Regions from separate parts of the Methylobacterium sp. P3_A11 genome, predicted to be linked through region 3. Evidence: predicted binding sites of a transcription regulator. Region 3 holds the regulator's gene; each other region holds the start of a gene.
What was found. The regulator LexA, encoded in region 3, represses DNA repair genes until DNA is damaged. The targets are predictions, from matches to a motif close to TGTTCNNNNTGTGTTCNG.
Positions count from the first base shown of each region.

Region 1: the regulator LexA is predicted to act here: its motif matches at 2,381-2,398, upstream of uvrA (excinuclease ABC subunit UvrA).
Region 2: the regulator LexA is predicted to act here: its motif matches at 3,508-3,525, upstream of recA (recombinase RecA).

Region 1 covers NZ_JBFUGA010000130.1:1,209-10,825, forward strand. Annotated here, with positions in the region: gene AC1DXK_RS27105 (zinc-binding alcohol dehydrogenase family protein) at 1-556, shown strand, start outside; gene AC1DXK_RS27110 (cupin domain-containing protein) at 567-989, shown strand; gene AC1DXK_RS27115 (MFS transporter) at 993-2,165, opposite strand; gene uvrA (excinuclease ABC subunit UvrA) at 2,555-5,695, shown strand; gene AC1DXK_RS27125 (transporter family protein) at 6,294-7,274, shown strand; gene AC1DXK_RS27130 (S1C family serine protease) at 7,531-8,505, shown strand; gene AC1DXK_RS27135 (GCG_CRPN prefix-to-repeats domain-containing protein) at 8,687-8,956, shown strand; gene AC1DXK_RS27140 (DUF1127 domain-containing protein) at 9,240-9,386, shown strand; gene trmFO (methylenetetrahydrofolate--tRNA-(uracil(54)-C(5))-methyltransferase (FADH(2)-oxidizing) TrmFO) at 9,463-9,617, shown strand, end outside.
Region 2 covers NZ_JBFUGA010000030.1:10,012-19,628, reverse strand. Annotated here, with positions in the region: gene rplV (50S ribosomal protein L22) at 1-184, shown strand, start outside; gene rpsC (30S ribosomal protein S3) at 195-941, shown strand; gene rplP (50S ribosomal protein L16) at 953-1,366, shown strand; gene rpmC (50S ribosomal protein L29) at 1,379-1,594, shown strand; gene rpsQ (30S ribosomal protein S17) at 1,617-1,883, shown strand; gene recA (recombinase RecA) at 2,355-3,416, opposite strand; gene cckA (cell cycle histidine kinase CckA) at 3,624-6,380, opposite strand; gene flhB (flagellar biosynthesis protein FlhB) at 6,589-7,656, opposite strand; gene fliR (flagellar biosynthetic protein FliR) at 7,710-8,471, opposite strand; gene fliQ (flagellar biosynthesis protein FliQ) at 8,523-8,789, opposite strand; gene fliE (flagellar hook-basal body complex protein FliE) at 8,854-9,168, opposite strand; gene flgC (flagellar basal body rod protein FlgC) at 9,201-9,608, opposite strand.
Region 3 covers NZ_JBFUGA010000023.1:14,606-24,222, reverse strand. Annotated here, with positions in the region: gene parC (DNA topoisomerase IV subunit A) at 1-693, shown strand, start outside; gene AC1DXK_RS10100 (DNA-3-methyladenine glycosylase family protein) at 826-1,749, opposite strand; gene gltA (citrate synthase) at 1,788-3,077, opposite strand; gene gltX (glutamate--tRNA ligase) at 3,308-4,735, opposite strand; gene AC1DXK_RS10085 (ComEC/Rec2 family competence protein) at 4,925-7,207, shown strand; gene lexA (transcriptional repressor LexA) at 7,201-7,926, opposite strand; gene AC1DXK_RS10075 (hypothetical protein) at 8,202-8,651, shown strand; partial or broken gene AC1DXK_RS10070 (IS3 family transposase) at 8,783-9,089, opposite strand; gene AC1DXK_RS10065 (SRPBCC family protein) at 9,556-9,617, shown strand, end outside.

The sequences.
Region 1 (9,617 bases), on a different contig from region 3:
CGTCGGCGGTGCCGGGGGCGTCGGCTCGGTGGCGATCCAGCTCGCCCGGGCGCTCACCGACCTCACCGTGATCGCCACCGCGTCGCGGCCCGAGACGGCGCACTGGTGCCGGGACCTCGGCGCCCACCACGTGGTCGACCATTCCCGGCCCCTCGCCGGCGAAGTGGCGGCCCTGGGCCTCGGCGCGCCGGGTCTGGTCTTCTCCACGACCAACACCGACGCGCACCTCGCCGCGATCGTCGACCTCATCGCCCCCCAGGGCCGCCTCGCCCTGATCGACGATCCGGAGCACCTCGATGTCGGGCTCCTCAAGCGCAAGAGCCTGTCGCTGCACTGGGAGTTCATGTTCACCCGGTCGATGTTCGCCACCGCCGACATCGCCGCCCAGGGCGCGCTCCTCGACGAGATCGCTCGCCTCGTTGACGCGGGCCGCCTGCGCACCACCCTGGGAGAGCATTACGGGCGGATCGATGCCGCGAACCTGCGGCGTGCCCATGCCCTGATCGAGAGCGGGCGGGCCAAGGGCAAGATCGTGCTCGCAGGGTTTTCGGATTGAGGAGGACGCGATGGCGGAGGCAGGGACCGGCATCTTCGACGTGGCGGCGCTGGCGGCGGCCCTGCCCGACAGCGCCCAGACCCTCCTGGTCGACACCTACCTGACCGACCGGGCGGCGGCGAGCGCCCGGGTGTTCCGGGTCTACCGGCCGACCCCGCCGCACTACCACGCCACCTGCGACGAGTACCTGTACTGCCTGTCGGGACGGGGCACGTTCTGGATGGGCGACCCCGCTTCGGTGGCCCCGTTCGGCCCCGGCCAGCTGCTGGTCTTCGAGAAGGGCACGGTCCACGCGATGCCGGAGATCGAGTCCGGCGCGCCGGTGACCTTCCTGTCGATCGACACGCCCCGGCGGGCGCCGACCGACATCGTCTTCGTGAACCCGGAGGACGGCAGCCCCGCGACCTTCCTGGCGCGCAACGCCGAGGCGTGAGCCTCACACCCGCAGGGACCGCCCGGTCGCCGCCACGCCGAGGAGCAGGGCCGCCACGAGCAGGAACGCCGCGGGCAGGCCGAGCGCCTGCGCCACGAATCCGATCAGGGCCGGCCCCGCCAGCACCCCGGCATAGCCCAGCGTCGTCACCGCCGGCACCGCGACGCGCGCGGGGATCGCGGTCTGGCGGCCCGCTGCCGTGAACAGGACCGGGACGATGTTGGCGCAGCCCGCCCCGACCAGGGCGTAGCCGGCGAGCGCCGCCTCCCAGGCCGGAACGACGACCGAGAGCGCCAGCCCGGCCGCCGCCAGCAGGCCGCCGAGGATCACCACGCGCCGCCGGCCGAGCCGGGCCACGACCCGGTCACCGGTCAGCCGACCGGCGGTCATGGTGACCGAGAAGGCCGCGTAGCCGAGGGCCGCCCAGGCCGGGTCGAGCCCGCGCTGCTGGATCAGGAACACCGCGCTCCAGTCGAGGGCCGAGCCCTCGGTGAGGAACACGACGAAGCAGAGCAGGCCCAGAACCAGTACCGGGCCGCGGGGCAGCGCGAAGGCGGGGCCGCCCCCGCCCCGCTCCCCATCCAGGATGCCGGGCCAGGCCGCCGCGAACAGGACCGCGATCCCGCCGGCCAGGATCAGCACGCTCCAGCCCGCGCCGATCCCGCTGGCCAGCAGGCCGCTGGCGAGCAGCGCCCCGAGGATGCAGCCGAGGCTGTAGAGGCCGTGGAAACCCGACATCATCGGCCGCCCGCCGGCGCGCTCCACGACCACCGCCTGCAGGTTCATGACGCAGTCCACCGCCCCCATCCCGGCCCCGAACAGCAGCAGCGCCAGGGTGAGCGGCACGAGCCCCGCGCCCACAGCCAGAACCGGCAGGGCGAGGCCGATCGCCCCCGTCCCGGCGAGCAGGACGGGCCGGTAGCCGAGCCGCTCCGCCGCCGCCCCGGCGCCCGGCATCGCCAGGAGCGAGCCGATGCCGAAGGTGAGGAGCAGCAGCCCGAGCCCCGCCGCGTCGAGGCCGGCGCGCGCCTTCACCAGCGGCACCAGCGGCGCCCAGGTGGCGTTGGCGATGCCGACGATCAGGAACAGGAGCCGCGTGGACAGCCGCCGCTGGGCTGCGGCCCGGTCCTCGGCTGCGCGGAGGGCGGCCGGGTCGGTCAGGTCGAGCGCTGGCATCGGCACCGGTCGGCGGGAAGGGGTCTGAGGGCGGGCCTCGGCGACGTGGGGCCTGGACGCCCGCGGTGCAACACCGGTCCGTCGTCGCGCGCAGCGCAGCCACCGAGGGCGGCGCAACCGCGATCTTTGCGCGATCCGTGCGCGATCCGTGTGGCGCCCCGGGATCGCCTCGCCGCGCGCGCCGGCACGGAAGCCGATCCACGGGTGGTTGTCGTCGTACGCGTTTCGTTCTAGCAAGGGCGGTGCATGACGGGCCTGCGTCCCGCCGGCCCCACCTTGCCGTCGGCCCCCTCGGGCTCGACATGTGTCGGAGCGGCGGCTGGCCCGCGCGCGAATCCGATCCGGACTCCGATCCGACTGCGTCGACGCCTCGAAAGACCGCCGCCCTCATGGCCAAAGCCCAAGCTGGAAGTCGTGCCGCAAGCCGCGCCGGCGCCGCCCAAGCCAGTCCCATCGCCACGCCGAAATCCGCCGCCAAGACGGCTCCGAAGGCGACGGCTCCGAAGGACGAAGCCGCCAAGCCGGCACAGCCCAAGCCGGCCCAGCCCAAGCCGCACCGCGCGAAGGCCGGACAAGCGGCCCGGCCGGAGGAGGCCGCCCGCGACGCCAAGCTGGAGGCCCTGTTCGACGCCGCCCCGACCCCGGCCGAGGACCGGCGGGTCATCACCATCCGCGGCGCCCGGGAGCACAACCTCAAGAACGTCGACCTGACCATCCCCCGGGACAAGCTCGTGGTGTTCACCGGGCTCTCGGGCTCGGGCAAGTCGTCGCTCGCCTTCGATACGATCTACGCCGAGGGGCAGCGCCGCTACGTCGAGTCCCTCTCGGCCTATGCCCGCCAGTTCCTGGAGATGATGTCCAAGCCCGACGTCGACCAGATCGACGGGCTGTCGCCGGCCATCTCCATCGAGCAGAAGACCACGTCGAAGAACCCCCGCTCCACCGTGGGGACGGTCACCGAGATCTACGACTACATGCGCCTGCTCTGGGCGCGGGTCGGCATCCCCTACTCGCCGGCCACCGGCCTGCCGATCGAGAGCCAGACCGTCCAGCAGATGGTCGACCGCGTGCTGGAACTGCCGGAGAAGACCCGGCTCTACCTGCTGGCGCCCGTGGTCCGCGGCCGCAAGGGTGAGTACCGCAAGGAAATCGCCGAATACCAAAAGAAAGGTTTTCAGCGGCTGCGCGTCAACGGCGAGTACTACGCCATCGACGACGTGCCCAAGATCGACAAGAAGTTCAAGCACGACATCGACGTGGTGGTCGACCGGATCGTGGTCCGGGCCGACATCGCCGCGCGGCTCGCCGATTCCTTCGAGACCGCGCTGGAACTCGCTGACGGCATCAGCGAGATCGTCTTCGCCGACGCCCCCGAGGGGGAGGCGCCCCGGACCATCACCTTCTCGTCGCGCTTCGCCTGCCCGGTCTCGGGCTTCACCATCGCGGAGATCGAGCCGCGGCTGTTCTCGTTCAACAATCCGTTCGGCGCCTGCCCGACCTGCAGCGGCATCGGCCACGAGATGCGGATCGACCCCGAGCTGGTGATCTCGGATCCGGCCCTCAGCCTGAAGCGGGGCGCGGTCGGACCCTGGGCGAAATCGACCTCGCCCTATTACGGCCAGACGCTCGACGCGCTGGCCGAGCAGTTCGGCTTCAAGACCGCCGTCCCCTGGCAGAGCCTGCCGGAGACGGCCCGCGCCATCGTGCTGTACGGCTCGGGCAAGCAGGCGGTCCGCTTCGCCTACGACGACGGGTTGCGCAAGTACACGGTCAACAAGCCCTTCGAGGGCGTGATCCCGAACCTGGAGCGCCGCTACAAGGAGAGCGATTCCGACGCGGTGCGGGAGGAGATCGGGCGTTTCATGAGCGAGACGCCCTGCGCCGCCTGCGGCGGCAAGCGGCTGAAGCCCGAGGCGCTGGCCGTGAAGGTCGCCATGGCCGACATCGCCGACGTGACCGCCCTGTCGGTGAGCGAGGCGCACCGCTGGTTCTCGGAGCTGCCCGAGAGGCTCACGGCCAAGCAGAACGCCATCGCGGTCCGGATCCTCAAGGAGATCCGCGACCGGCTGAGCTTCCTCGTGGATGTCGGCCTCGAATACCTGACGCTCTCCCGCGGCTCGGGCTCGCTCTCGGGGGGCGAGAGCCAGCGCATCCGGCTGGCCTCGCAGATCGGCTCGGGGCTGACCGGCGTGCTCTACGTCCTCGACGAGCCGTCGATCGGCCTGCACCAGCGCGACAACGAGCGGCTGCTCGGCACGCTCAAGCGCCTGCGCGACCTCGGCAACTCGGTGATCGTGGTCGAGCACGACGAGGACGCGATCCTGCAGGCCGACTACGTGGTCGATGTCGGCCCGGGGGCCGGCATCCACGGCGGCGAGATCATCGCGCAGGGCACCCCCGCCGAGGTTCTGGCCAATCCCGCCTCCCTCACGGCCAAGTACCTCACGGGCGCGATGGCAGTCCGCACGCCGACCGCCCGTCGGAAGGCCCGGAAGGGCACGCTCGGGCTATTCGGCGCACGGGGCAACAACCTCAAGGACGTCGAAGTCGAGATCCCGCTGGGCACGTTCACGTGCATCACCGGCGTCTCGGGGGGCGGCAAGTCCACCCTGGTGATCGACACCCTCTACAAGGCCATCGCCAAGAAGCTGAACGGCGCCCTGGAGCACCCGGCTCCCTACGGACGGCTGGAGGGGCTCGAGCATCTCGACAAGGTCATCGACATCGACCAGTCGCCGATCGGGCGCACGCCGCGCTCGAACCCCGCAACCTATATCGGCGCCTTCACGCCGATCCGCGACTGGTTCGCCGGCCTGCCGGAGGCCAAGGCCCGCGGCTACCAGCCGGGGCGCTTCTCGTTCAACGTCAAGGGCGGGCGCTGCGAGGCCTGCTCGGGCGACGGCGTCATCAAGATCGAGATGCACTTCCTGCCGGACGTCTACGTCACCTGCGACGTCTGCAAGGGCAAGCGCTACGACCGCGAGACCCTGGAGGTGAAGTACCGGGGCAAGTCCATCGCCGACGTGCTCGACTCCACCGTCGAGGAGGCGGCCGAGCTGTTCAAGGCGGTGCCGGCGATCCGCGACAAGCTCGAGACCCTCAAGCGGGTCGGCCTGCACTACGTCCATGTCGGCCAGCAGGCCACGACCCTGTCGGGGGGCGAGGCGCAGCGGGTGAAGCTCTCCAAGGAGCTGTCGAAGCGCGCCACCGGGCGCACCCTCTACATCCTCGACGAGCCGACCACCGGCCTGCACTTCCACGACGTCGCCAAGCTCATGGAGGTGCTCCACGAACTGGTCGACCAGGGCAACACCGTGGTGGTGATCGAGCACAATCTCGAGGTGATCAAGACCGCCGACTGGGTGATCGACATGGGTCCCGAGGGCGGCGACGGCGGCGGCCGGGTGGTGGCGCAGGGCACGCCGGAGGAGATCGCCCGCTCCAAGGCCAGCCATACCGGCCGGTTCCTGCGCGAGGTGCTGGAGCGGCGGCCTGCCGCGCCGCCGCGCCGGAGCCGCGCCGCCGAGTAGCGACCCGGCCCGGATCGGCGGCCGGCTTCACGCGCCGGGTCCCGGAACCGGCCGGCTGGACCCCGCGCGAATCCGGTCGCCCGGACAGAGGCGGCGCGAATCCACCGGCACCGAGGCGGCAGTTTCTGCCGGGTGCCGTCCGGAACGCGCCGGCGCGGGCGGTGATTCGAGCCGCGCGGCCCCGGACCGTACCGGTTGCGGGCTGGTCCGGAGCCGGATCCCGGCCCGCACGTCCGGACCGCGGACCTGCCCGATCAACCCCGGGAGCTTGCCGGATTCTCCCATGATCCGGCGCGACAACAGCTTGACCATTCAACGATATTTTGCCGGGCACCCCGTTTGGCCGATGCCTGGGGACAGTGTTGCATCGCCGCAAAAATGCGGCTTTTGCGCAACGGTTCAGCCGGTTGTGGCGTTTCGGCGAGCATTCCACTGTCTTTCCGCAGGTCTCTGTAGAATAGTCGCAGACGTTGAGACGGGCAGGCTCCGTGGGGGCGCTCGGTAGGTCCAAAGCCGGCAGCCGCGATAGGCGAGCAGACCGGCAGGGAAGTGCCGAATGCGGGACGGAAGCCGTGTGACCTTGGGAAGGAATGAGAAAATGATGAAGAACTGGCTCGCGGCCGGCACGGTCGCGCTCACGGTCGGCATGACCTCGACGATCGCGCAGGCGCAGACCACGACGGTTCCGGGCGAGCAGGTCGGCCTCGCGGTCGGTGCGCCGCTGCCGGAAGGCCTCTACGCGATCAACACGTTCACCTACCGCCGCACCGACGGCCGGAACGATCCCGACACGGCCGTCAACATCCCGGTCCTGGTCTGGTCGACTCCGTTCGTGCCGTTCGGCGGCCGCGTCGAGCTGCTCGTGGCGCCCCCGACCGTGTTTGCCTTCACTCGCAACCCGGCGGGCGTGCGCAACAAGGACATCTCGATCAACGTCGGCACCTTCGTCGGCGGCATCTGGGCCTTCGACCTCGGCAGCAACTTCGGCGTCAGCTTGCTCGGCGGCGCCTACCTGAACGACCTGAACGGCGACCGCGGCTCGATCATCACCGCCAACGGCACGACGGCCACCCCGGTGCTGCCGCAGCTCTCCTCCAACACCTACCGCTTCGGCGTCGCCGGCAGCTACACGGGTGACGGCTGGAACCTGACCGCCAACCTGACCGCCAACATCTACGACTCGCCCGGCCGCTTCCCCGGTCAGGTCGGCGCCGCCATCGGCCCGATCCGCCTGTCGGACTCGCTGAACTTCGACCTCACGGCGACGAAGAAGTTCGGCAACTTCGAGATCGGTCCGATCGCCTACGGCACCTACAACTTCGACATCAGCCAGGCCAGCGCGGCGGCCGGCAACCGCGGCCGGTTCGCCATCGGTGGCCTCATCGGCTACGACTTCAAGATCTTCACCGTCCAGGCCTACGTCGCCCGCGACGTCGTGACCGGTGCGCAGTACGCCAACGCGTTCGGCCGCACCCGCAGCGACTACTCCACGGACGGCTGGATCCGGTTCATCGTTCCGCTGTACTCGCCGGCTCCGGCCGCCTCGCCGATCCCGGCGCCGCTGGTCCGCAAGTACTGAGACCCTCCCGAGACACCGGGCTCCCCGCCGCCGCGCGGCCGGGGCGCCCGGATCTCCGACAGGCCGTCCTCCGGGACGGCGCACCGCCCGGCCTCCGCCGGGCGGTTTTTTTTGCGTGCGCGGCCCGCCCCGCGCCGGCCGAGCCATCCGCCGCAACGGGCCGCGGGTGACGCGGACAGCGCGGACATCCTATGGTGTGCCGATGGTGCGGCTCCGGTGCCGGCCGGAGCGCAGGCGGACGAGCCGAAGGATTGTCATGGCGACGCAGGGCGAGTGGAAGATCCCCGCGCAGGCCCAGCCCAGGCCTGCCGATTACGGCTACGACCTCGACCGGGCGCTCTCCGCCGTGCTGGCCTTGTCGGCGCGGGTGCCGGAGAGCGCCTTCACGGCCGAGACCCTCGGCACCGAACGCGCCGGCAACGGCGTGGTGATCCGCGAGGACGGGCTGGTGCTCACGATCGGCTACCTCGTCACCGAGGCCGAGAGCGTCTGGCTCACCACCCGGGACGGACGCTCGGTGCCCGGCCACGTCCTCGGCTTCGATGCCGCCACCGGCTTCGGCCTGGTCCAGGCGCTGGGCAGCCTCGGCGTGCCGGCCCTCCCGATCGGCCGCTCGGCCGGGCTGAAGACCGGCGACCGGGCAGTGCTGGCGGGGGCGGGCGGGCGCCAGCGCTGCGTCGCCGTCGAGGTCGTGGCCCGGCAGGAATTCGCCGGCTACTGGGAATACGTCCTCGACGAGGCGCTGTTCACCGCCCCCGCGCATCCGCACTGGGGCGGCACCGCGCTGATCGGTTCCCAGGGGGAACTCCTCGGCGTCGGCTCGCTGCAGCTGCAGCAGGGCGGAGCCGTCGGGGCGCGGCCGATCAACATGGTGGTGCCTATCGACCTGCTGACGCCGATCCTCGACGACCTCGCCACCCGCGGGCGGGCCGATCGGCCGCCGCGTCCGTGGCTCGGCCTCTACGCCACCGAGAGCGAGGAGGGCATCGTCGTGATGGGCTTGGCCGATAACGGGCCGGCCGAGACCGGCGGGCTCCAGGCCGGCGACGTGATCGAGGCGGTGGCCGGCGAGCCCGTGGCCGATCTCGCCGCCCTGTTCCGCAGCGTCTGGGCGCTGGGGGAGGCCGGGGTGCGGGTGCCCCTGACGGTCCGCCGCGAGGGGCGCGGCGTGAAGCTCGCCCTCGTCTCCGGGGATCGGGAGCGATTCCTGCGCACGCCGTCGCTGCACTGAAGGGGGAGCCCGACCGGGCCGTCGCCGGCCTGCACGGGGACGCAACCCGCGCCCGGAACGCGGCGATGCCGCCCCGGGCCTGCACCGGTCACAACCTACGGCTCAGCGACGGTTCAGGTTGCGGGACCGAATCTCCGATGGCCGGCGCTCGATCCGCCGGAAGCGTTGAGGAGATGCAATCATGACGATTCTGAGCGCACCGCGCGCGAAGGCGCTCGTGATGGCCGCCGCGATCGCCGGCGGCCTCGGGCTCGCCGGTTCCGCCGAGGCGGCCGGGGGCTGCGGCCCCGGCTTCCATCCCAATCCCTGGGGCATCTGCCGGCCGAACTGGGGTCCCCGGCCCTACGGGTACTGGAGACGGCCGGTCTATTACGGGGGCTACGGTGGCTATTACCGGCCGCGGCCGGTCTATCGGCCCTACGGCTTCTACGGCCCCCGCCCCTTCTACTGAGACGCGGATCCCGGCGATCCCGACGAGGCACGGCGTTCCGCCGACTGGCGGGGCGCCCTGCGCGTCCGCACACGGTGTTGCGGATGGGCCGCATGCGCACAAAGAATGACCATCCGGAAACCTTGCCGGTTTCCTAAGCCGGTTATGCAATTTCCGCAGGTCTGATGCTTGACCTTGCGCCTCCTGTTGCGCTGCGGCGGGCTTATATGTGCGTTGCACCAACAAGAGGCAGCGATGCGCATTGGAGCGCCATCGTCTGCCCGAGCAGAGGTCACAGCACACCATGTCCGCCGCCCGTAGCGTCCTGAGCCGCGTCCGCGCCTATCTCCGGTACCGCGACACCGTTTCCCAGTTGTCCCGCCTGTCAGACCGCGACCTTGCCGATCTCGGCATCAACCGCAGCGAGATCCGCGGCGTCGCCCGCCTCTGATACCGGCGCGCGTGACGACATCGCGAAGGACCGTCGGCCCGTTGATCCGGACGGCGGTCCTTCGCTATTTTCGGGCATGACACAGACCATCCATATCGTCGGCGGCGGCCTCGCCGGATCCGAGGCCGCCTGGCAGGTGGCCGAAGCGGGGCATCGCGCGGTCATCCACGAGATGCGCCCGGTGCGCGGCACCGAGGCCCATCAGACGGACGGGCTCGCCGAACTCGTCTG
Region 2 (9,617 bases), on a different contig from region 3:
CAATGCCGAGAACAACCACGATCTGGACGTGGACGACCTAGTCGTCTCCCAGGCCTTCGTGGGCAAGGCGCTGGTTCTCAAGCGCTTTCACGCCCGCGCCCGCGGCCGCGGCGCGCGTATCCTGAAGCCCTTCTCGAACCTCACCATCGTGGTTCGCGAAGTCCGCCAGGCCGAAGCGGCCTGAGGAGGATCTGATGGGCCAGAAAGTCAATCCGATCGGTCTCCGGCTCGGCATCAACCGGACCTGGGACTCCCGCTGGTTCGCCAACAAGGGCGACTACGCGAAGCTCATGCACGAGGACGTCGCGATCCGCGCCGCCCTCATGAAGCAGCTGAAGCAGGCGGCGGTCTCCAAGATCGTCATCGAGCGCCCGCACCGGAAGTGCCGGGTCACCATCCACTCGGGCCGTCCGGGCGTGGTGATCGGCAAGAAGGGCGCGGACATTGAGAAGTTGCGCAAGCTCGTCGGCACGATGACTAAGGCCGACGTGACCATCAACATCGTCGAGGTGCGCAAGCCCGAGATCGATGCCACCCTGGTGGCCGACTCGATCGCCCAGCAGCTCGAGCGCCGCGTCGCCTTCCGGCGCGCCATGAAGCGGGCCGTTCAGTCGGCCATGCGTCTGGGCGCCGAGGGCATCCGGATCAACTGCTCGGGCCGTCTCGGCGGCGCCGAGATCGCTCGCCAGGAATGGTACCGCGAGGGTCGCGTCCCGCTGCACACGCTGCGCGCCGATGTCGATTACGGGACCGCCACGGCGTTCACGACCTACGGCACCTGCGGCATCAAGGTGTGGGTGTTCAAGGGCGAGATCCTCGAGCACGACCCGATGGCCCAGGACAAGAAGGCCCAGGAAGAGGGCGGCCGCTCCGGCGGACGCCGTGAGCGCGATGGCGAGGGCGGCCGCGAGCGCGGACGCCGCGAGCGCGAGCACGCGTAAGGTAGGAAGCCATGCTGCAACCGAAAAAGACCCGCTTCCGCAAGCAGTTCAAGGGCCGCATCCACGGTGCGGCCAAGGGCGGCTTCGAGCTGAACTTCGGCCAGTTCGGCCTGAAGGCGGTGGAGCCCGAGCGCGTCACCGCCCGCCAGATCGAGGCGGCCCGCCGCGCGATCACCCGCGAGATGAAGCGTCAGGGCCGTGTCTGGATCCGGGTTTTCCCGGACGTGCCGGTCTCGTCGAAGCCCACTGAAGTCCGCATGGGCTCCGGTAAGGGCGCCCCGGATTACTGGGCTGCGCGCGTGCATCCCGGTCGGATCATGTTCGAGGTCGACGGCGTTGCCGAGAACATCGCCAAGGAGGCGCTCCGCCTCGGCGCCGCGAAGCTCCCGATCCGCACGCGGGTCGTCCAGCGCATCGCCGACTGAACGGAGGATATCGTGAAGTCGACCCAGAGAGTGTCTGATCTGAAGGCGTTGTCGCCGGATCAGTTGAATGACGAGTTGCTGAACCTCAAGAAGGAGCAGTTCAACCTGCGCTTCCAGGGGGCCACCGGCCAGCTCGAGAACGTCGCTCGCGTCCGTGAGGTCCGACGCGACATCGCCCGTGTCCGGACGTTGCAGCGCGCCAAGACGCTGCAGCAGCCCAAGAGCTGACGCGGGCCTCTAGGAGAACACCATGCCGAAGCGCATCCTTCAGGGCACCGTCGTCAGCGACAAGGGTGAGAAGACCATCGTGGTGAAGGTGGAGCGTCGCTTCACGCACCCGGTGATGAAGAAGACCGTGCGTCGCTCGAAGAACTACCACGCGCACGACGAGGCGAATGTCGCCAAGGTCGGGCAGACGGTGTTCATCGAGGAGTGCCGCCCGTTCTCGAAGACCAAGACCTGGAAGCTGGTCGAGGGCGACGTGGCCCAGGCCCCCGAGGCTGGCGAGGCCGCCTGATCCTGGGGCTGCGGCAGGCGCGGTCTTCCGCATCCGCCCGGTCTCTGTCGATCCGGTTGCCGAGCGGCATGCGCTCCTGAGCGCTTGGGTGACGGCAACACCAGGGTCGAACGACGAACGCCCGGAAGCAGTTCGGCTCACCCGAGTCGGATTCGCTCCGGGCGTCGTCGTTTGCGCGTTCGCCGTCAGGGGCCGGGGCTTCTCGAGGCGGAATGCCCGCCGCGGTTGGCGCGGCTGCGTCCAGAGGCGTTGCAGCGATGCCGGTGCTCCGGTTCGGCGCGACCTAGGGTGTTGCCGCCGCGCGGTTGGCCCCCGTTGCTGCATCCAGTTGCTGCATCCAGCCGCGAATGCGACGGGCGGCGGTCCCGGCGCAAAGCGAAACCCCCTCCGCGACCCTCAGGTCCCGGAAGGGGTTGCGACCGCCTTCAATGCTTGGCGATCCGGGTCGTCGACGGGTTCGGCCGCGAGCGCCTAGGCGTCGCCCTCTTCGAGATCGTCGGCCGTCGGCGTTGCGTTCTCCAGGATCTTCTCGGCCACCAAGCCGGAATTCTGCCGGATCGAGGCCTCGATCTTGGACGCAATCTCCGGGTTGTCGCGCAGGAAGCCCTTCGAGTTCTCGCGACCCTGGCCGAGGCGCTGGCTATTGTACGAGAACCAGGCGCCGGACTTCTCGACGATGCCGGCCTTCACGCCGAGATCGATGAGTTCGCCGACCTTCGACACGCCCTCGCCGAACATGATGTCGAACTCGACCTGCTTGAACGGCGGCGCGACCTTGTTCTTCACCACCTTGACGCGGACCTGATTGCCGATCGCCTCGTCGCGATCCTTCAGGGTCGAGATCCGGCGGATGTCGAGGCGCACGGAGGCGTAGAACTTCAGGGCGTTGCCCCCCGTGGTCGTCTCCGGGCTTCCGTACATCACGCCAATCTTCATCCGGATCTGGTTGATGAAGATCACCATGCAGTTCGACCGCGAAATCGAGCCGGTGAGCTTGCGCAGGGCCTGGCTCATCAGGCGTGCCTGGAGTCCGGGCTGACTCTCGCCCATCTCGCCTTCGATCTCAGCCCGCGGCGTGAGCGCGGCCACCGAATCGACCACGAGGACGTCGATGGCGCCGGACCGCACCAGCGTGTCGGTGATCTCCAGGGCCTGCTCGCCCGTGTCGGGCTGCGAGATCAGCAGGTCATCGAGGTTGACGCCGAGCTTGCGGGCATAGACGGGGTCGAGGGCGTGCTCGGCATCCACGAAGGCGCAGACACCGCCCTTCTTCTGGGCCTCCGCTATCGTGTGCAGTGCCAGCGTGGTCTTGCCGGAGGATTCGGGACCGTAGATCTCGATCACGCGCCCGCGCGGCAGGCCCCCGACGCCCAACGCGATGTCGAGCCCGAGGGAGCCGGTGGAAATGGTCTCGACCTCCTGGACCTTGTCGTTCTTGCCGAGCCGCATGATCGAGCCTTTGCCGAAGGCGCGCTCGATCTGGGCCAGGGCGGCGTCAATGGCCTTGGACTTGTCCTTGTCCACCGGGGGCATGTCGACCACTTTCAATGCGGGCTGGGCCATCTGGCGGGCTCCTTATGAAGGGGTTGGGCGCAGTTCACAACGCGCGCCAACACCCGCTTTGTGTACCTGTTTTGTTCTCTTTCGGCAAGGGCCGGTGGGTGGTTTCCCGCGGAGAGCGGGTGGCACGGGCTCCGCACGAGCCCGCGCCGTTCCGAAGGGTTCGGGCGCGCCCGTCCCTCAATCGGCCATGGTCTTCTTGACGGTCTCGACCAGCTGCTTGAGGCTGAAGGGCTTGGGCAGGAAGTTGAAGGTCTCGCCCTCCGGCAGGTTCTTGCGAAACGCATCCTCGGCGTAGCCGGAGACGAAGATCACCTTCAGGTCGGGCTGGTGCTTGCGGACCTCCCGCAGGAGGGTCGGTCCGTCCATCTCGGGCATGACCACGTCCGAGACCACGAGGTCGATCGGCTGGCTGCCTTCGCGGACGATGGCCAGCGCCTCGAGGCCGGAGGCGGCCTCCAGCACGGTGTAGCCACGGGCCGAGAGCGCCCGGCTGTTGACGGCGCGGACGGGGTCCTCGTCCTCTACGAGGAGGATGGTCCCCTGCCCCGTATGATCGGCCGCGGGCTTGCGCGGCGCTGGCTTCTCGCTCTTGGTCGCGGTGCCGGGCGCCGCGCCGGGCTCGCCAGGCTTGGCGTCCGACTTCGGCGAGGCGGCGATCGCCGTGAGGGGCTCCGCCCGCGGCAGGGTGGTGTCGGAAGGCAGGGACGGCACCTCCTCGGGCTCCGCCACGGGCACGTGCCGCGGCAGGTAGATCCGGAACGCCGTCCCCTCCCCGATCTTCGACTGCACGTCGATGGTGCCGCCGGATTGCTTGACGATGCCGAACACCGTCGACAGGCCGAGTCCCGTGCCCTTGCCGATCTCCTTGGTGGTGAAGAACGGCTCGAAGATCTTCTCCATCAGCTCGGGCGGGATGCCCTGGCCGGTATCGCGCACCTCGATCAGCACATGGTCGCCAGCCGGCGCCCCGCCACGTCCCTCGGCGCCGCTGGCTGCTCCCGGATCGGTGACGTTCTCGGTGCGGATCATCAGCTTGCCGCCCTCCGGCATGGCGTCCCGGGCGTTGACCGCGAGATTGACGATCACCTGCTCGAACTGGTTGACGTCGGCCTTCACCGGCCAGACCTCGCGGCCGTGCTTCAATTCGAGGGCGACGCGCTCGCCGAGGAGGCGCTTGAGCAGGAGCGTGAGTTCGGAGAGCGCCTCCCCGACGTTCATCACCTCCGGGCGCAGGGTCTGACGGCGGGAGAACGCCAGGAGCTGGCGGACGAGGCCCGCCGCCCGGTTGGCGTTCTGCTTGATCTGCATGATGTCCTGGAACGCCGGATCGGTCGGCCGGTGGCTCGCGAGCAGCAGGTCCGAGTAGCCGATGATCGCCTGCAGCACGTTGTTGAAATCGTGCGCGATGCCGCCTGCCAGCTGGCCCACCGCGTTCATCTTCTGGGCCTGGGCGACCTGCTGCTCCAGCTGCCGCTGCGCCGTCGTGTCGAGGGCGTACAGGATCACCCGCTCGGCTTCGTCGGTCTGCTGTCCCGGATCGCCGCCGTCGGCCGGGCTGAGCCAGACCCGGGCCGAGCGGCCGCCCGGTCCCGACAGCTGGACCTCGATGGGTTCCGGATCGGTCCGGCCGCTCGCCGCACGGGCGAGCCCGGCCTCCAGGGCGGTGCGGTCGGCCACCGAGTCGCCGACGTTCGGCTCGACCCGGGGCGTGCCCTCCCCGTCGAGGGCGCCGTCGTCGGCCTGGCGCGGCACGGTTCCGAACAGCCGGGTGAACGAGGCGTTCGCCCGGGCGATGCAGCCGGCGCGGTCGAGGGTCGCGATCGCGATCGGCGAGTTGTTGAGGAAGCGGGCGAGGCGCACCTCGGCGGCGCGCTGCGGCTCGTCGGTCTCGGCCCCGGCCGACCGGTTGATCACGAAGGTCCGCGACGACCCGGGCTTGCCGTCCTTGCCGAAGGCGACCCGATGATAGAGCCGCACCGGCAGGGTGTGGCCGTTGCGGCGGCGCAGGTCGAGGTCGAAGCGGTCGGTCCGCACCTCGCCCGGCAGGCCTGCGGTCCGGACGAGGACGTCCGCCTCCGGGGCGATCTCGGTCAGATGCGGGCCGCCGGGGCCGACGCTGGCGAGGTCGTAGCCGAGCCAGGCCGCGAGGGTCGCGTTCATGTAGACGATGGCGCCGGCCGGATCGATCGACAGGAAGCCCGCTGGGGCGTGGTCGAGGTAGTCGATGGCGTGCTGGAGTTCCTGGAAGACGTTCTCCTGCCGCTCCCGCTCGGCGGTGATGTCGGCCACGGTCCAGAGCGAGGCGGCCCGGCGTGGACGGGCGAGCGGCCGCACCGAGACCCGGTACCACCCGAAGCCGCGATCGCCGGCTGTCGGCCCGAGCGGCGGCGACATCCGGACCTCCTCGGTATGGGCGCGGGCGTCGCGCGAGGCCTGCGACAGGCGATAGACGGCCTCAGAGACCTCCGGGGAGCCGACGAGGATGCGTTCCACCGGCACGAGGTTGGAGAAGGTGTTGCCGCTGGCGATCCGCAGATAGGCCTCGTTGGCGTAGATCAGGCGGCCTCCTTCCTCGACGACGAGCTGCCCGTCGGGCGAGGCATCGACGATGCCCTTGGTGATGTCGTCCCGGGCGGCGCTGCCGCTCAGCTGCAGCGCCCCGATGGCGAGGGCGAACAGGAAGAACACGCCCGCCATGGCCAGCAGGGCGAGCAGCCACACGATGAGCGACTGGGCCTGTTCGTTGGCCACGAAGGACAGGCCGATGGCCGCCCCGACGAGGAGGCCGGCGAGCACGAGCAGCAGCCCGACCCGACCCGGCTGCTCCGAGCGGTCGATCGAGCCCGTCCCCACCAGGGCAGACGCCTGCGAGACCGGAAGACCCGAATTCTGCGGGCTCGCGGCGGGCGCCGGAGGTCCAGTGACATCGGCCATCGGCTTCATTCCAGAACAGTCACCCGGTTGGGCTTGCCGGCCATAACAGGACACGCGCGGGGCGGCACCACTCTCGTCGCGCCAAGCCTCGCTACAGCCTCGCGAAAAAAGGTGGAGGAAGCGTGGCCTTCCGACACGGCGACCGTCTCCGGCTCACAATGCCGTCCGGTTCCACGCGCCTCACGGTCCCGGCTGTCGCCCGCGCGCCCTACGCCGCCCGCTTCCGCAGGCGCAGCACGAAGCCGATGACTTCCGCCACCGCCCGGTAGTGCTCGGCCGGAATCTCGCGGTCGATCTCCACGGTGGCGTGGAGCGCCCGGGCGAGCGGCGGGTTCTCGATCACCGCGACGCCGTGCTCGGCGGCCACTGCGCGGATCCGCAGCGCCAGGGCATCGACGCCCTTGGCGACGCAGACGGGCGCGCCCATGCCGGTCTCGTAGCGCAGCGCCACCGCGTAGTGGGTCGGGTTCGTCACCACCACGGTGGCAGTGGGGACCGCAGCCATCATGCGCTTCTTCACCCGGGCCATCCGCAGCTGCTTCAGGCGCCCCTTGACCTCCGGGTTGCCCTCCGACTCCTTCATCTCCTGCTTGAGTTCCTCCTTCGACATGCGAAGGCGCTTGCGCCAGCGGAACCGGGCGTAGAGCGCATCGCCGAGCGTGATCGCGAGGTGCATGCACAGCATGCCGGCGAGCAGCCGCAGGCTGAGGGACAGGATCGCCGGCAGGGACGCCGCCGGGTCCAGGCGTGCGAACACCTCCAGCCGGTCGCGGTCGTTCCACAGCACCACGCCGCCGACGATGCCCACGGCGCCGATCTTGGCCAGACCCTTGCCGAACTGGAACAAGGCCTCGACGCCGACGAGCCGCTTCACGCCCGCCATCGGCGAGAGGCGCGAGAATTTCGGCATCAGCGTCTCGGTGGTGAAGACCAGGGGGTGCTGCAGGAGTCCCGCGGCCAACCCGGCCACGATGGCCGCCCCCACGGGTACGGCCACCGCCTGGAGCCACAGCCACAGTCCGTGCGTCATGGCCGCCCGCATCGCCGTGGCGTCGTCCGGCAAGGTGGAGGCGTTGGCGAGGTAAGCCTTGAGACCGTGCAGCAGGTTGGTGGCGATGCCGGGGGCGGCGACCAGCAGCGTCAGGGTGAACGCGCCCAGCATCGCGAAGGTGTTGATCTCGCTGCTGGTCGCGACGTCGCCGCGCTCGATGGCCTGATCGAGCCGCCGTTGGGACGGCTCCTCGGTCTTGTCCTCGTCGTCGGTATCGTCGGCCATCGGGCGTCGCTCTCAGCGCGGACGAGGGATCGGGGTGCGGGCGGCGCGGCCGCTCAGCGGCCGACGTAATCCCCGAGATACCGGCCCAGATCGTCCAGGAACACGCCCATCATGACGCCCAGGCAGCCCATCAGGATCAGCATGCCGATCAGGACCGAGGCCGGGACCGCCAGGAAGAAGACCTGCAACTGCGGCATCAGCCGCGAGAGCACGCCGAGCCCGAGGTTGAATAGGATTCCGAAGGCGATGAACGGACCGGAGATCTGCACCGCCAGGGTGAAGCCCCGGGCGAGGGCCTTCGTGGCCAGCATCAGCGCGTCCGAGAAGGCCGGGACGCCGTCGGGCGGCAGCACCTCGTAGCTGCGGGCCACACCCTCGATCGCGAGATGGTGCAGGTCGGCGGCGAAGATCAGCGTGATCCCGAGCAACGACAGGAAGTTGCCGATCGCCACCTGCTGGCCGCCCTGGCTCGGATCCACCGACATGGCGTAGGACAGGCCGACCTGCGCCGAGATGATCACACCGGCGGTCTGCAGGGCTGCGAGGACCATGCGCACGGTCAGCCCGAGCACCAGGCCCACGATCGTCTCGCCGAACAGGAGCCCGATCAGCCGCGGGCCGGCTACGCCCTCCGTCCCGCCGAGCAGCGGCCGCACGGTCGGAAACAGCACCAGGGTCGTGAGCAGCGCGAAGGCGAGGCGCAGGCGCGGCGACACGGTCTGCTCGCCGATGCCCGGCATCAGCATGATCAGCGTGCCGATGCGCGCGAAGGTGATCAGGTAGGCCGAGGCGATGCCGGGCAGGAGCAGGTTCATCGCCGCCCGTATGGCACGCGCGGTCCTCGCCTGTCGCGGCCGGCCCGCGCATCAGCCGCCGGCCGCGATGCGGGCTGCGATGCGGGTCATGTAGCCGGCCATGGCGTCGCCCATGAAAGGCAGCATCAGCAGCAGGGTGGCGAACACCGCCACGACCTTCGGCACGTAGATCAACGTCTGCTCCTGGATCTGCGTGAGAGCCTGGACCAGGGAGACGGCGAGCCCGACCGCGAGGGCGACCAGCATCAGCGGCCCGGCGACCTTGAGGAAGACGAAGATGCCGTCGCGGGCGATGTCGAGGATGGCGAGGCCGGTCATGGGGATGCGATCTGTGCAAGGGGCATGGGCGGTGGCGCGGGTGGAGGACGTGCCGGACGGCCGTTCAGATCTGCATGCGCATGATCTCCTCGTAGGCGGAGATCATCCGGTCGCGAACCGCCACCATGGTCTGGAGGGCGGTCTCGCTCTCGGCCACCGCGGTGACCACATCCACGACATTCGCCTTGCCGGTGGCGGCCGAGACGGCCTGGGCGTCGGCCCGGCGGCCGGTATCGCCGACGCTGTCCAGGGTCTGCCCGAGCATCTGCATGAAGTCGGTGCCGGTGCCGGTCGTCGGCTGCACCCGGGGCGCGGGCCGGCCGCCGGCGAGGCCCTGGACGGCCGCGTAGGCACCCGCCGCGAAGTTGCTCGAAGCCATCGCCATGCGTCCTTGCTAAGCGTCCCGACCGGTCACTTCAGGATCCCGAGGGTCTGCGCCAGCATCTTGCGGGTGGCGCTGACCATGTTGAGGTTCGCCTCGTAGGAGCGCTGGGCCTCGCGCAGGTCCATGTTCTCGATGAGCGCGTTGACGTTGGGCATCTGCACCTCGCCCTGGGCGTTGGCCGCGGGGTTGCCCGGCTCGTACTTCGTCCGGAAGGCCGATGGATCGCGCTTGACCCGTCCGGCTTCCACGAGCCGGGCGCCGGTCTCGTCGTCGAGATGGCTCGTGAAGCTCGGGATCTTCCGGCGGTAGGGCTGCGCCCCGGCGGAGGCCGGCGCGGAATCGGCGTTGGCGATGTTCTCCGCGATGATGCGCATCCGGCCGGACTGGGCCTTGAGGCCGGAGGCCGCCACCGCCAGCGACTTGCTGAATTCCATGGTTCGGGA
Region 3 (9,617 bases):
ATCGTCTCCACCAAGGGCTGGATCCGGGCGCTCAAGGGCCACGTCGCCGACCTGTCGGGGGTGGCGTTCAAGGGCGACGACACCCTGAAGATCGCGTTCCCGACCGAGACCACGCAGAAGATCCTGCTGCTCGCCACGAACGGCAAGGTCTTCACCCTCGACGCCTCGAAGCTGCCGGGCGGGCGCGGCTTCGGCGACCCGGTGCGCCTGATGGCCGACCTCGACGACGGCACCGAGATCGTGGCAGCTCTGCCCTACCGGCCGGAGACCAAACTGCTCATCGTGGGCTCGGACGGCCGCGGCTTCGTGGCGCCCGCCGACGCGCTGGTCGCCAACACCCGCAAGGGCAAGAGCGTGCTCGGCCTCGACGGAGACGCCACCGCGGCCGTGCTGGTGCCGGCCGAGGGCGACCACGTCGCGGTGGTCAATACGGAGAAGCTGCTGCTGATCTTCCCGATCTCCGAGGTGGCGGAACTCGCCCGCGGCAAGGGCGTGCGGCTCCAGCGCTGCCGCAGCGGCCGGCTCCAGGACGCGCACGTGTTCAAGCTGGCGGACGGCCTGCCCTGGCAGGACGGCTCGCCGGAGGGGCGGCTCGCCAACGCGTCGGTGCTGGAGAAGTGGCTCGGCCACCGGGCCGAGGTCGGGCTGATGATGGCGCGCAGCTTCCCGAAGTTCGAGCGGTTCGGGCGCTGAGGAGAGGGCGGTTGCTCCGTCATCACGAGCGCAGCGAAGTGACCCAGGGCAGCGCCACCTTGACGAACGTGGCGCCGCTGGATGGCTTCGCTCCGCTCGCAACGACGACGGCGCCGACGTCATGGGCGGCGGTCACCGCCCCTTAACGGCCGCCTCGTCCGCAGCCCAGAGGTGCTGCGCCGCGTAGGCGCGGAAGGGCCGCCACGCCTCGGCCCGGGCCAGAAGCTCCGCCGGACTCGGGCGACCGGTGCCGGTCTCCAGAGCCCGCAGCAGGCCGACATCGCCCACCGGCAGGGCGTCCGGCAGCTTGAGCGCCCGCAGGGCGATATACTGTGCCGTCCACGGCCCGATCCCGCGGATCGCCGTGAAGCGCAGCAGCGCGGCCTCCAGCGACTCGGCCGGAGCGAACAGGTCCGGTTCGGCCAGCGTCGCCGCCGCCAGCGCCCGGATCGCCGCGCCGCGGGCGCGCGGCATGTTGAGCGCCAGGGCGATATCGGCCTCGACCAGATCCGCCGCCGTCGGGAAGACGTGGGTCAGGACGCCCACCGGCTCCGGCAGCCGCGTCCCGAACGCCGCCACAAGCCTGCCCGCCAACCCGATCGCGGCGGAGACCGAAACCTGCTGGCCGAGGATCGCCCGGCAGCCGGTCTCGAACGGATCCCAGGCGCCCGGCAGGCGCAGCCCGGGCCGGGCCGCCACGAGGGGGGCCAGGACCGGATCCCGGGCCAGGCAGCCGGCGATGGCAGCCGGGTCGGCGTCGCAGTCGAACAGGCGGCCCAGGCGCTCCGCCACCGCGGCGGCGTGTCCGGGATCGATGCCGCGGAGGACGACGCGCAGGCAATCCGTGCCGGGCTCCGCCGTCAGGTGGCCGAACCGACCCGCGACGCGGACCGTGCGCCGGTAGGCCGAGCCGTCGGGCGCCACCGTCTCGACGCCCGGGATCGCGCGCTTGGCCAGGAAGGCGCGGATCGCCGCCCAGTCGTAGGGCGGGCGGCAGGGCAGGCGGAGATCGATGGCCTCCGCACACGCGAAGGGCGGCCTTTCGGCCGCCCCCATGGTCGTGTCCTGGGTCGCGTCCCGGGACAGGTCCCGCCTCAGCCGCGCTGATCGACCGGCACGTAATCGCGCTGGGCCGGACCCACGTAGAGCTGGCGCGGACGGCCGATCTTCTGCGAGGGATCCTCGATCATCTCGGCCCACTGGGCGATCCAGCCCACCGTGCGGGCCACCGCGAACAGCACCGTGAACATGTCGGTGGGGAAGCCCATCGCCTTGAGGGTGATGCCCGAGTAGAAATCGATGTTCGGGTAGAGCTTCTTCTCGATGAAGTACTCGTCCTTGAGGGCGATCTGCTCCAGCTCCATGGCGACGTGCAGCAGCGGATCGTCGGTCTTGCCGAGTTCCTTCAACACCTGGTGGGTGGTGTGCTGCATGATCCGGGCGCGCGGGTCGTAGTTCTTGTAGACCCGGTGGCCGAAGCCCATCAGGCGGAACGGGTCGTTCTTGTCCTTGGCCTTGGCGACGTACTTGCTGACGTTCTCGGGGGTGCCGATCTCCATCAGCATCTTGAGGGCCGCCTCGTTGGCGCCGCCATGGGCCGGCCCCCAGAGGCAGGCGATGCCGGCCGCGATGCAGGCGAAGGGGTTGGCGCCGGACGAGCCCGCGAGCCGCACCGTCGAGGTCGAGGCGTTCTGCTCATGGTCGGCGTGCAGGATGAAGATCTTGTCGAGCGCCCGGGCGAAGACCGGGTTCACCTCGTAATCCTCGCACGGCACAGCGTAGCACATGCGCAGGAAGTTCGAGGTGTAGTCGAGGTCGTTCTTCGGGTACACGAACGGCTGGCCGATCGAGTACTTGTAGGCCATCGCGGCGAGCGTCGGCATCTTGGCGATCATGCGGATCGACGCGATCAGCCGCTGGCTCTCATCGGTGATGTCGGTCGAGTCGTGGTAGAAGGCCGAGAGCGCGCCCACGGAGGCGACCATCACGGCCATCGGGTGCGCGTCGCGGCGGAAGCCGGTAAAGAACCGGTTCATCTGGTCGTGCACCATGGTGTGGCGCGTGACCCGGTAGTCGAAATCGGCCTTCTGGGCGGCGGTCGGCAGGGCGCCGAACAGCATCAGGTAGCAGGTCTCGAGGAAGTCGCCCTTCTCGGCGAGCTGCTCGATCGGGTAGCCGCGGTAGAGCAGCACGCCCTCGTCGCCGTCGATGTAGGTGATCTTCGATTCGCACGAGGCCGTCGAGGTGAAGCCCGGGTCGAAGGTGAAGGCGCCGGTCTGGGCGTAGAGCTTGCCGATATCGATCACGTCCGGCCCGATCGTGCCGGATTTAACCGGCAGCTCGACCGACTTGCCGTCCACGGTGATGGTGCTGGGTGCGCTCATGGATCGTGGACCCTTCTCTGGCGACGTGGCGGATGCCGGCCTCGGGCTGCCCGAGCCGGTCCCGGGGGCCTGAGCACCACGCATTATGCTGCGGGTGCTCACTGGCATGGGTTACCCAAACGGCACTGCAGCAGCAACGGGGTCGGTGACAACCCGACCCCGACGCCAAGCATATTCCGCCAAGCGAAATCCGGGCCGGGGCGCTGGGCTCCCGGCTGCGCCCGGCCGTCTCAGCCCTGCGGCACCTGATCGCCGAGCCGGGCCAGGGTCTCGTCCCGGCCCAGCACCGCCATCACGTCGAACAGGGGCGGGGAGGTGGTGCGGCCCGTGAGCGCGGCGCGCAGGGGTTGAGCCACCTGCCCGAGCTTGCATCCGGCCGTCTCGGCGTAAAGGCGCACGGCGCCCTCGGTCGAGGCCGCGTTCCAGTCGGTCAGCGCCTCGAGCGCCGGGCGAACACCCGCGAGGCGGGCGCGGCCCTCGTCGGAGAGAAGGGCGCCGGCCTTCTCGTCCAACGCCAGGGGGCGTTGCGCGTACAGGTAATAGGCGCTGTCGAGGAGTTCGATCAGCGTCTTGGCACGCTCCTTCAGACCCGGCATGGCCTGGGTCAGCTTGTCCTTCAGGTCTGCCGGGAGCGGCGCCGACAGGCCGCGCGCGGGGCCGACATTCGGCAGGATGGTCTCGATCGCCGCCACGAGGTCGGCATCCGCGCTGGTGCGGATGTAGAGGCCGTTGAGGTTGGCGAGCTTGGCGAAGTCGAACCGCGCCGCCGAGCGCCCGACCGAGCCGAGATCGAAGGCCGCGACCATCTCCTCGGTGGAGAAGACCTCCTGGTCGCCGTGGCTCCAACCGAGGCGGACGAGGTAGTTGCGCAGGGCCGCCGGCAGGTAGCCGAGGTCGCGATAGGCCTCGACGCCGAGGGCGCCATGGCGCTTCGAGAGCTTGGCTCCGTCGGCCCCGTGGATCAGGGGGATGTGCGCCATCGTCGGGACCTCCCAGCCGAGGGCAGAAAAGATCTGGGTCTGGCGCGCGGCGTTGGTGAGGTGGTCGTCGCCGCGGATGATCTGCGTGACGCCCATGTCGTGGTCGTCCACCACGACGGCGAGCATGTAGGTCGGCGTGCCGTCCGAGCGGAGGAGCACGAGGTCGTCGAGGTCCTTGTTGGCCCAGGTGACGCGACCCTGGACGGCGTCGTCGACCACGGTCTCGCCCGTGAGGGGCGCGCGCAGGCGGATCACCGGCTTGACCCCGGCGGGGGCCTCGGACGGGTCCCGGTCGCGCCAGCGCCCGTCGTAGCGGGGCGCGCGGCCCTCGGCGCGGGCGGTCTCGCGCATCTGCGCCAGCTCCTCGGCGGTAGCGTAGCAATGGTAGGCGCGGCCCGCAGCCAGCAGCTCCTCGGCTACGGCGCGGTGGCGCTCGGCCCGGGCGAACTGGAAGACCACGTCGCCGTCCCAGTCGAGGCCGAGCCAGGACAGGCCGTCGAGGATCGCGTCGATCGCGCCCTTGGTCGAGCGCTCCCGGTCGGTGTCCTCGATCCGCAGCAGCATCCGGCCACCGGTGTGGCGGGCGTAGAGCCAGTTGAACAACGCCGTGCGGGCTCCGCCGATATGGAGGTAACCGGTGGGCGAGGGCGCGAAGCGCGTGACGACGGCTGAGGACATCGGTCCGATAGGTTCGGGGGCGAGGCGCGAAGGGGTGGAGGCGGGGCGGCGGAGAGAGCGTCGATGGGTCTCGACACGGCGCCCGTAGCACGAAGCGCCGGCTGTAGCACGGGCCTGCGGATGGGTTAAGAATCGCCTGGGGAATCGCCCGGCCGCCGACGACAGGTCGCGCGGTGCGGGGTGGCGGCAATGCGACGGATCGGCGCGAGGCTCGCGGGTGGCGCTGTGGCGCTGGCCGGCCCGCGCGCGCCCGCCCTCCCGGCAGTCCGCCACTGGGTGGCCAAGGGCCTCGTCCGGGAGGCCGAACAGCGCCGGCTGTTCCCCTGGCTGGCCGTGGCGTTCGGGGCCGGAATCCTCATCTACTTCGTGGCGGCGGATGGCACGCCGCTCCTAGCCGCGCCCCTGATCGGCGCGGGTCTCGCCCTGGCGCCGACCCCGATCCTGGGGGCGCGGCCGGCGGCCCTGGCGCTGGCCCTCGGCGTGGCGGCCGCGTTCCTCGGCTTCGCGGCGGCGACCTGGCGGGTCGCGCAGGTCGCCGCCCCGATCCTCACCCGCACCACCATCGGCCCGCTGGTCGGGATGGTCGAGGCGCTCGACGAGCGGGAGGTCGGCGCCCGACTGATCATCCGCGTCGAGACCTTCGCGGGGCTCGCGCCGGAGTCGCGGCCGGTGCGGGTGCGGGTCTCGTTCCGCAGGACCCCCATCCCGCGCCCCGGGGACGTCGTCGCCGCCACCGCCCGGCTGCTGCCGCCGCCGGAGGCCGCCCGGCCGGGCGGCTACGACTTCGCCCGGGACGCGTATTTCCAGGGACTCGGCGCGGTGGGCTCGCTCGTCGGCGCGGTCGCGATCCGGGCGCCGACCGAGCCGCCGCCCATGAGCCTGCGCCTCGCCGCTCTGCTGGACGAGGCCCGCAACGCGCTGACCCGCCGGATCGCGCAGGCCGCAGGGGGACAAGCGGGCGCGGTGGCGGCGGCTCTTGTAACGGGCAAGCGGGGACTGATCGCGCCGGCGACCAACGACGCGCTCCGCGCCGCCGGAATCTACCACGTGGTGTCGATCTCGGGGCTCCACATGGTGCTGGCCGCCGGCGTGGTCTTCTGGCTGGTGCGGGCGGTCCTCGCCGCGGTGCCGTACTGCGCGCTGGTCTGGCCGATCAAGAAGATCGCCGCCGGCTTCGCCATGGTCGGGGTCACCGCCTACTGCGCCTTCTCGGGCTGGGACATCGCCGCCGAGCGCTCCCTGATCATGACCCTGATCATGCTGGGCGCGATCCTGGCGGACCGGCCGGCCCTGTCGATGCGCAACCTCGCGCTGGCCGCCCTGATCGCCCTCGCCCGGGAGCCCGAGGGCCTGCTCGGCCCGAGCTTCCAGATGTCGTTCGGCGCCGTGGCCGGGCTGATCGCCTGCGCCCGGCTGATCGACGGGCGGCTGTTCGTGCGCCCCGGGGCGGGGCGGCTCGGGCGGCTCGTCGGCACCGGCCTCTCGGCGGTGACCGGGACCCTGGCCACGACCCTCGTGGCCCAGATCGCGACCGCGCCCTTCGCCACCTATCATTTCCAGACGGTTCAGCCCTTCGGGCTTGTCGGGAACGCACTGACCCTGCCGCTGGTCTCCCTCGTGGTGATGCCGTCGGCGGTGATCGGGATCCTGGCCTATCCCTTCGCCCAGGACCGGCCGATCTGGTGGCTGATGGGTCAGGCGGTGGGGGGCATGCTCGTCGTCTCCGACTGGATCGCCGGGTTCGAGCGGGCGATCGTCGTCGTGCCGGCCTTCGGCACGTCGGCGCTGATCCTGCTGACCCTCGGCCTGCTGCTGGCGACGCTCCCAGCCTCGCGCCTGCGCTGGCTCGCCCTGGCGCCTGCCCTGGTCGGCCTCGTCCTCGCGGCCAGGCCGGACCGTTACGACCTCTACGTCGACCGACAGGGCGCAGGAGCCGCGGTCCGGGGGCCAGACGGACGCCTCACGGTGCTGGGCAGCCCTTCCGGCTTCGTCCTCGAGCAATGGCTGAAGGCGGACGGTGACGGACGGCGGCCCGCAACGCTGGTCGCACCGCAGGGCAGCGGCCGCTGCGACCACCTCGGCTGCACGGCGCGCCTGCCGGACGGCCGAGCGGTGGCCCTCGTCCGGGATCGGCGCGCCTTCCCGGAGGATTGCGCCCGCGCCGCAGTGGTGATCACCGGCCTCGTGGCGCCCCCGACCTGCACGCGCCCGCTGGTGATCGACCGGCGCGTCCTCACCGCCCACGGAGCGGTCGCCCTCCGGGCCGAGGGTGACGGTTTCGCCACCCGGTACACCCGTGCCGACGGCCGCGCCGTACCCTGGCGGCCGGGACCGGCACGTGAGCCGCGCCTGCGGACGCCCGTCACATCCGGGTCGGACGGATCCCACACCGCGGAGGCTCCGCCTCCGGAAACCGACGGGTCAGGCAACGGCGCCGTCTCCGGCGACGCGCCCGCCGAGCCGCTTCAGTAGCGGCGGACGAGGCTGACCAGGCGTCCCTGGATGCGCACCCGGTCGGGCCCGAGCACGCGGGTCTCGTAGGCCGGATTGGCGGCTTCCAAGGCGATCGAGGAGCCCCGGCGACGCAGGCGCTTGAGGGTCGCCTCCTCGTCGTCGATCAGGGCCACGATGATGTCGCCGGTGTTGGCAGTGTCCTGCTTGCGGATCACCACGAGGTCGCCGTCGAGGATGCCGGCCTCGACCATCGAGTCGCCGCGCACCTCAAGGGCGTAGTGCTCGCCGCCGGCCACGAAGTCCGGCGACAGGGTGATGGCGTGGCTCTGGTTCTGGATCGCGGAGACCGGCGTGCCGGCCGCGATCCGGCCCATCACGGGAATCGAGATGGCGCGGCCGGCCTCGTCGAGGATCCGCGTGCTCGCCGGTGCGGGCGGCTGCTTGGACTTGCCGCCCTCGACCACGCTCGGCGTGAACCGGCGAGGCTCTGCCGAAGCCGCGGTCGGGGGCGCCTGGGTCAGGCTCTCGGGGATGCGGATCACCTCGATGGCACGCGCCCGATTCGGCAGGCGCCGCAGGAAGCCGCGCTCCTCGAGGGCCGTGATCAGCCTGTGGATGCCCGATTTCGACTTGAGGTCGAGGGCGTCCTTCATCTCGTCGAAGGACGGCGGGACACCGCATTCCTGCATCCGGCTCTGGATGAATCGCAGGAGGTCCAGCTGCTTGCGCGTGAGCATCGACGGGGGACTCGCGGCTTGGCGGACCGCCACGTGACGGTCTCCGAAACAAATCACGAACAGGTTAAACGTTCCGCAAGTGTTCTGCAAGGGCGGGACCGCTACGCTTGGACCGGTGTCGGCCCGGCCATGCGGCCGATCCGGCGCCTCGCCGGACGGGACGGGCCGAGAAACGCATTGACGGCGCAAGCGGAGCCGTTTCAATGCTGGCCCGTGCCCCGCCGGAGAGGCGGCGGATCCGGGACGCGGGCCGGGACCAGCTTGGAATGACGCGGATGCGACGACCCGCAGCTCTGCTGCCCCTCGGCCTCGCCGCCCTCGGCCTCGCCGGCTGCACCACCGGGTTTTCCTATATCTCGCGGAACTATGTGGCGCTCACCCCTCAGGTGGTGACGATCGGCTGCAAGGAGCCCTACGAGGTCTACGATAACCGGCAGCAGCGCCGGATGCTGATCGTCTCGAACGCCCTGCGCGAATATGCCGGCTGCAACCTGAGCGAGGCGCGGATCGATCCGGAGCCGGACGCGACCCGGGTGAAGCGCTTCCGCACCGCCGCCCGGGCCTATCTCGACGAGACGGTGCGGGAAGATTGCCGGATCACCGGCGAGACCGTGTTCGATCCGCTGAAGAGCGAATTCGCCTACGCGTGCGACGCGCCGATCGAGCGGCGCGGCACGGTGGTTCCGCGCCTGCCAGGCCGCAATCCGGGTCTCGGCCCGCGCTAGCACCACTTTGGGAAATTGATATCAGGGCGGGTGTTCGAAGGCGACTTTACTATTCGGGCCGCGCGGCGTCTGCAGCCTGTTGAGGAGATCGAGGATGGCCGACGGGGCCGCTTCCGGCAAAGGGGTGGCGCTCGCGTAGGGCCTGCTCCCTTGAACTTCCGATTACCCGGGTCGCGGGGGGCCGGCCGCAGCTGGATCGGGCACGGTGGTGCGGACCCTGCGCCCGCGCACCACGACGCTGGCCAAGCCCATCGCCCGCATCAGCCGGGCGACCGTGCCGCGCGCCACCGCGATCTCCTTGCGGGCGAGCTGACGCCACGCCTTCCTGAGCCAGCAGACGCCGAAGTTCGCCGCTTGAACGCGCCGGATCTCGGCCATCAGCATCGCGTCGCGCCTAGCCCGAGCCGACAGCCGCTCCGGATCGGCCTGCCGTTCAGCGTCCTGCTCCTATGCAGCGCTGCCGAGTTCGCAGCAATCCGCAACGGAATCAAGACGAGACAGATTAAGAGAAAAAGTCCGGATAGCTCGCGTCTTTGCTGCCAAATACAAGCTTTATATTTTGTTTTTCAAAAATATAGGTACCACGCATGACCTAAAGCTGAGTATATAGACGGATCATTACGCTACCCGTGCGTCTCTCCCGCGAACGCGTCGAGACCCGTGAGAGTCCCGCCATCCGTCCCGAGCGAACATATTCGCGGTAATATTGGTCACGTTCAAAAGTCGATCTGTTTTGATCGACCAATACGGCAAGACCAGAAACACTCGGCTCACTTTGATCGTCGCCGCGTCGCTTCCACGTCGAGGCCTATTGCCGAACGAGTCGCTTCGGCCTAGCTCCCTTGCGGCCATCAGAGCCTGCGCGGCCCCGGTCGCGATTTGAGACGGACGGAGACACCCCGAGATGCCCTTCGCTTTCTGCCGATCCCTTCCCCTGGCCGCCCTGGCGCTCGCCGCGGCCACCGT